One region of the Halalkalibacter krulwichiae genome, then DNA from elsewhere that is predicted to be linked to it. Evidence: riboswitches for the same ligand, from Rfam matches in the RefSeq annotation. Region 1 holds a riboswitch; each other region holds the start of a gene.

Region 1 (2,271 bases):
TTCAAGTATTTAATAAACAAGAGGAAGTAGAAGTAATCATAGTTAATCAAAATGGTGAAAAAGAACTACAAATTAAAGAATTTGGAGAAGATTATACAATCTTCTGGAATGAGTATGAGCCAGATCAATTTATGATGATTGCTTACTTACCAAATTGGGATTATGAAACATTTTTTGTGGAAGTTGGAGCTGGGAAAATTAAGCCAATCGAACTAGAACAATCCTATATTCAGTGGATCTCTTCAAATACTGTCGCTTTTATCAAATGGAATGAATATGAACCAAGTTTCCATGCTCCATTAGTTAAAACAAACATTGAAACAAAAGAGACTACATTATGGAAAGAAGATGTGATTGCTTATATGAGCTTTCCAGATGGACTATCATTAACAGTACAGCTAGATAATGAATCAGATCTTTTTTCGACATATAGATTTTATCGGAATGAGAAACTTATAAGTGAATTAGAAATACCAATCTTAAATACATTTTCAGAACAATGGTGGATTCCATACTATTCATATGATGATAAAAATGAAATCTTTTATTTCTTACGTCCTAAGTCTAGTGGTGACTTTATCACGTATAGTGATGGTTACGATTTAATTGGTTATCATATTGGAAGTAATTCTGAACAAAAAATAACTACATTGGACCAGCATGTTCCTATTAAAGTTTCTCCGAACGGTTCAATGATCCTAATGGGAGAACGCTTTGAAAACGTATTGGATATTCATGACGGTTTGACCATCCCGGTTTGGGAGGAATAACCATTTACAGTCAGTCCTTTTCTAGACTCTTTCTTTTTTAGAAATAGTCTGTCATAATGAAGATAATTATAATAGAATCATCAATAATCAAGACTAGGGGTGCCCATTTAAATGGGCTGAGAAAAAGGAGAGCCTTTTACCCTTGTACCTGATCTGGATAACGCCAGCGTAGGGAAGTCGCCTTAGTAGCCGTATTCCGTATGTTTGGAATATGGCTTTTGTTTTTATATCATCGGATATTCCTCAAGGAGATTATGTTTCTATTTGAACATTAATACCTTAAGCAAATTTGATTTATTCGTTTCTAGAACACAATAATCATTAATAAAGGTGGTAAAAGTATGAAAGATTTTAAGTTATATGCAATAACAGGGGAAGAATTTCATCCTGGACGTGATTTAGTTGAGGTAATGGAGGAGGCAATCCTTGGAGGAGTTGATATCATTCAGCTTCGTGATAAAAATAGCAGCAAAAGAGAAGTCCTTAGAAAGGCACAAGCTCTAAGAGAACTCACTAAAAAATACGGGGTAACATTTATAGTGAATGACCATATAGATGTCGCTCTTGCAGTTGATGCTGATGGAATTCATATCGGTCAGGATGATTTACCACTTAGTGAAGCGAGAAAGATCGTCGGAAATAAAATCATTGGGATTTCTACACACAAAATAGAAGAAGCACGTGAGGCAGAAGTTGGAGGTGCTGACTATATTGGAGTGGGACCGATATTTCATACAAATAGTAAAGTTGACGTCGTAGATCCCGTTACAACCACTTATATAAAACAAGTTGCTTCTGAAATTACGATTCCGTTTGTAGCGATAGGTGGAATCAAGCTTCATAATGTTGACCAAGTATTACAAGCTGGTGCAACGAGAGTTTGTATGATAAGTGAAATTGTTGGAGCTGAAGACGTAAAAGCAGTTTGTGAGAAGTTTACAAAGATATTAGATGGTAAAGGAGAATAAATCATGCTTTTATTGATTAATGGTGAGGAGCATCAATTAGACGTAGTCACTCTTGAAGATGTAGTTACACACTTTAGCCTCGAGCCTCATTTAGTTGTTACAGAAGTGGATGGGATGATTGTTGAAAGAGCTAGCTGGGGTGAGACTAAGTTAACAGACCGAATGAAAATTGAATTAGTCCAATTCGTTGGTGGGGGATGAGTATATGAGAAATAAGAAATTAACAATAGCTGGAAAAGAATTATCATCGCGCTTTTTCCTAGGTACAGGTAGGTATCCAAATCCATTTGTACAAAATGAGGCGATTAAGGCTTCTGAAGCAGAAGTACTAACCTTTGCTATTCGTCGGGTAAATTTAGGTGCTCCCAATGAAGATGCAATTCTACAGCATTTAGAAGGAATGTCCTTCACGTATCTTCCTAATACATCAGGGGCGACAACAGCAGAAGAAGCGATTAGAATCGCTAGGCTTGCAAGAGCTTCTGGATTGAGTGATTGGATCAAAGTGGAGATTAGCGCAGATGAAAAAACAC
Region 2 (2,271 bases), 1.3 Mb from region 1:
ATTTTCCTTTATTAAATGCATTGGTACATGCCCTGGTCCTTCTACCATGACTTGAACATCATGTTCCCATGCCTTTTTTGTTAATTCTCCAAGTGTTTCTAATTCCGCAAATTGGGCTTCGTCGTTTGCATCTGCAATAGAGCCAGGTCTCAAACCGTCACCTAAAGAAAAAGCAATGTCATAGGTTTTCATAATTTCGCATATCTCATTGAAATGAGTATATAAAAAGTTTTCTTCATGATGATACAAGCACCATTGAGCCATGATTGATCCACCCCGTGACACAATCCCAGTCAAACGTTTAGCTGTTAATGGTACGTATCTAAGCAAGACTCCTGCATGAATTGTAAAGTAATCAACCCCTTGTTCGGCCTGTTCAATTAATGTATCACGGTACACTTCCCACGATAAGTCTTCAGCGATTCCATTTACTTTCTCCAGTGCTTGGTATAAAGGAACTGTACCTACCGGGACAGCTGAGTTCCGTATAATCCACTCTCTTGTTGTATGGATATGTTTACCTGTCGACAAATCCATGATCGTATCTGCTCCCCACCGTGTGGCCCAGGTCATTTTTTCGACTTCTTCCTCAATCGAAGATGAAACAGCTGAATTACCTATATTCGCATTTATTTTCACATGAAAATTACGTCCAATGATCATTGGCTCCGTTTCTGGATGATTTATATTGGCAGGAATAATTGCTCTTCCTCTTGCAACTTCTTCCCGTACAAAGTTTGGATCAACATTTTCACGTATTGCAATGAATTCCATTTCTGGTGTAATAACACCTTTCTTTGCATAATGAAGCTGTGTTACATTTTTTCCCTTTTTAGCTCTAAGCGGTTTACGGCTTCCTTGAAAGGTTTGTTTGTTGTCTCGATGATCATTACCCTTTTTTAAACCATTGTCCTCAGGCTTAATTTCCCGCCCTTTATAACTCTCCACATCTTCACGTTCTGTAATCCATTTTTGTCGAAGCGCAGGTAACCCTTTTTTAATATCTACATTATAATTCGAATCTGTATAAGGGCCACTTGTGTCATAAATACGGACAGGTGGATTTTCTTCTTCACCTACTGTACCACTTGTAGGACTTAGTTCAATCTCTCGCATTGGCACTTGAATATCAGACCTAGAACCTTTCACATATACTTTTTTACTACCAGAAAAGCTAGACATAATTGAAATGTTTTTGTCGTTTAAAGATGGGGTTAACATAGCAATCTCTCCTTTTAAATAAAATTTTACAAGGACGAGATCTAGTACGCAGATAGGAAGAAGTAGATGATGAATTACAAAAGCCGGGTACCAACACAAAAGTGGTTGGACCCGGCTAATAAATTGAAGTAGCATCTAAATCAATTCTTAAACTTCCCCACGCTGGTATGAGCCAGATCAGGTCCAAAGGGTCGATAAGCTTTACCGCGCTTATCTCTCAGCCCAACTCATTGGACACCCCTAGTTACATCTATGAAGTTTTCGTTACAATTTAATTATACATAAATAAACAAGAATGTAAATTAATTTTTTAAAAGTCTGATATTGGAATTACAGAACATAATCTGCTAATACACTTTGTACTTCATAAATATTTAAACTTTTATTGAATTGTTTTTGAATTGGTGTAGAACTTCCTGATACCCAAATCTTCAATTCAGCATCAAGATCAAAATTCCCAGCAGTTTCGACACTAAAATGGGTAATGTTCTTATAAGGTATTGAGTGAATTTCAACCTTTTTTCCGGTAACCCCTTGCTTATCAACAAGAATTAATCGCTTGTTCGTAAAAATAAATAAATCACGAATTAATTTATAAGCTTTTTCAATATCTTCATTTGCCGTTAATATCTTTCTAAATTCTTTCTCTACTTCATTGATACTTACTTCAGACGCATTTCCCATTAACCCATCAAATAATCCCATCAAATAACCTCCAGCTAAACATTTTATAAAATTATATCATAAATATCACTTTGTCTTCTTTCTTCTTAGTCTGGTCTATTTATGGTAAGGTTTTACTATATGACTAATTGCTAAAAATAGAGAGGTGTATTTTGTGAAGCCCAAAATAATCGTCTATATGAGAGTCGATGAACGAGTGATCAAAGATTTAGAGAAAGACTTTGATGTAACTATTTTTCAAAACCATGAATATTTGGGAAATCCCCAATTTGATCAAGCGTTAAAAGAAGCTGAAGGGATTATTGGTCTTGCATTAAAGGTGACAAAAGACCTGCTCGATGCAGGTCCTAATCTTAAGATTGTTTG
Region 3 (2,271 bases), 1.1 Mb from region 1:
CCTCCAAATTGGCTGTAATTTTTTGTGTAAACGTTCACTAAATTTCATTCTTAAGCACCTCTTCTTATTTGATTTGTCCATTCGTGAATAAACTTCATAAGTGTCTTTGTATACTCTACAAGTTGTTTAATTGAAACTTGTTCGTTTACTGAATGCGCATTAAGTAAATCTCCAGGTCCGTAAATAACAGTTGGAATTCCTGCATCACCAAGCCATCCGCCATCTGTTACGGTAGGTGAAACGTCAATAATCGCTTCTTGTCCGACTATTTCCTTATGCGTATTTGCAAGTAATTGAATAGCAGGATTCGCTGGATTAATTTCAAGTGAAGGAAATATTTCACCACGATCCTCAATCATCGAAGTCCCCCCCACGTAAAGGTAGGTGGATTTTCTCGTAACCATATATCCGCCTCTGCTATTTTTAAAATATGTTCTTCAACTTCCTTGGCTACATGTTCATATGTTTCATTCGGATAAAAATGAACCGTTATCCATAGTCGGCACTCGTCAGCAATAAATGCTGCATGACGTCCACCTTCAATGACAGCAGGATTGATCGTGTTTGCTCCAGGAGGAACTCCAGGATAACTTTTGGTAATCGCCCAATGACGTTCAAGTTCTTGTAAACCATCAATGACTTTTGTCATTTTTTCAATCGCGCTTGCTGCAAATAAGTTACCACCAGCATGAATCATATTCCTCCTAGTAGCATCATGATAAGTTTGGTTACTTTTTATTGTGATCCACCCAGTGATAACTCCGCCCTGACCTTGAATATGTAACTCACTTGTATCAACAACTATAGCAAAATCAGCCGTACTTCCTCTTTTGCAGCATTGAAGTGTCCCAGCTTCCCCTACTTCTTCACCAATGACTGATTGAAAAATAAGATCACCTGGCAATTCTATCCCTGCTTCGCGAAGTAACTGAATCGCAAAAAGAGCGCCTGCTAGTCCACCTTTCATATCAGCGGCACCTCTGCCAATGACTACTCCATCTCGAACTACAGCATTAAATGGATTTGTTTCCCACTCTTCATCTTCATTTACCTCAGCAACATCGATATGACCGTTAATAATCAGACTATTATACTCATTAGATTGATTACCTTTTAATGTTCCGATAATATTCGGATCATTCGGATACACATCCCACATATCAATATCAAAGCCCATCTCTTCTAGTAAGCTAGCTACGTACTCTTGAGCTTCTTTCGTATTCCTCGCAGGCGGAGCTGGGGTTTCAAATGAAATTAACGTTTTTAATAGATTGATTAACTCTTCTTGGCGTTCCTCAACTTGGTCAATAATTGCCTCAATCTTTGCACTCAATTTCATCCCCTCCTTTTTCAGAAAAAATAAAAACCACTTCCAAGATTAAAGAAGTGGCTTTACTATCAATAAGACTAAAAACATTAGACAAATTGAATAATAGATTTTTACACTTCTTCCCTACGCTAGTACGAACTAGATCAGGTTTTAAGGGTTAAGACTACTGTCTCTCTCAGCAAATTTTGCACCCCTAGCAGCGAAAACATTTTAAATTGTGTATAAATATACTTCTATTTGTAACATACTTAGAATATAACTTCAACATAGATCTTCCATTTTCTCTGAATTATACCATTCTATTTATAAGAGTGGACTATAATCTCACAATAGTTCTTCCTCGAGCATCCCCGTTTAAAATGGTTTGAAGAGTCACTGGTAATTCGTCTAATGTAATTTCGTTTACAATGTCAGAATGAAGATGTGTTGGTTTTAAATCAGTTGCCAACCTTGCCCATACTTTTTCTCTTAGTGGCATTGGGCAATATACAGAATCTATTCCTAGCCAATTTACTCCCTTAATATAAATGGAAAAACACTTGTTTCTACCTTTGTTCCTCCAGTTAAACCACTATTAGCAATCGAACCACCATATTTAATTAGAGTTAATATATGCTCTAACGTCCTCCCGCCAACTGGGTCCACCGCTGCTGCATATAGTTCTTTTCTTAATACTCTTTTCTCTTCACTAAGAAATAGATCACGGTGAATTACGTCAGTAGCCCCTAGTTCTCTTAAGTAATCATGCTCCGTTTCTTTTCCCGTACTTGCTGTTACTTTATACCCTCTTTGAGCTAACATGTTTACAGCTAAACTACCAACTCCACCTGTTGCACCTGTCACCAACACCGATCCTTGTTCGGGTGACAGGCCATTTTCCTCCAAGCGTTGGATCGATAAAGCTGCTGTCAAGCCTGCAGTCCCAAGAATCATAGCTTCTT

The links. Region 1 has a riboswitch for thiamine pyrophosphate ahead of thiE (thiamine phosphate synthase). Riboswitches for the same ligand answer to the same signal wherever they lie in the genome.
Region 2: linked by a shared signal. The riboswitch ahead of thiC (phosphomethylpyrimidine synthase ThiC) and the one ahead of thiE (thiamine phosphate synthase) in region 1 are both predicted to bind thiamine pyrophosphate.
Region 3: linked by a shared signal. The riboswitch ahead of BkAM31D_RS10730 (acetylornithine deacetylase) and the one ahead of thiE (thiamine phosphate synthase) in region 1 are both predicted to bind thiamine pyrophosphate.

The regions. Positions count from the first base shown of each region.
Region 1 covers NZ_CP020814.1:1,014,563-1,016,833, forward strand. The annotation lists gene BkAM31D_RS05305 (YqgU-like beta propeller domain-containing protein) at 1-770, shown strand, start outside; TPP riboswitch at 856-962, shown strand; gene thiE (thiamine phosphate synthase) at 1,112-1,738, shown strand; gene thiS (sulfur carrier protein ThiS) at 1,742-1,939, shown strand; gene BkAM31D_RS05320 (thiazole synthase) at 1,944-2,271, shown strand, end outside.
Region 2 covers NZ_CP020814.1:2,349,550-2,351,820, forward strand. The annotation lists gene thiC (phosphomethylpyrimidine synthase ThiC) at 1-1,221, opposite strand, end outside; TPP riboswitch at 1,359-1,473, opposite strand; gene BkAM31D_RS11770 (PH domain-containing protein) at 1,552-1,926, opposite strand; gene BkAM31D_RS11775 (2-hydroxyacid dehydrogenase) at 2,060-2,271, shown strand, end outside.
Region 3 covers NZ_CP020814.1:2,134,281-2,136,551, reverse strand. The annotation lists gene tenA (thiaminase II) at 1-48, opposite strand, end outside; partial or broken gene BkAM31D_RS10730 (acetylornithine deacetylase) at 51-1,339, opposite strand; TPP riboswitch at 1,434-1,535, opposite strand; partial or broken gene BkAM31D_RS10725 (acrylyl-CoA reductase family protein) at 1,647-2,271, opposite strand, start outside.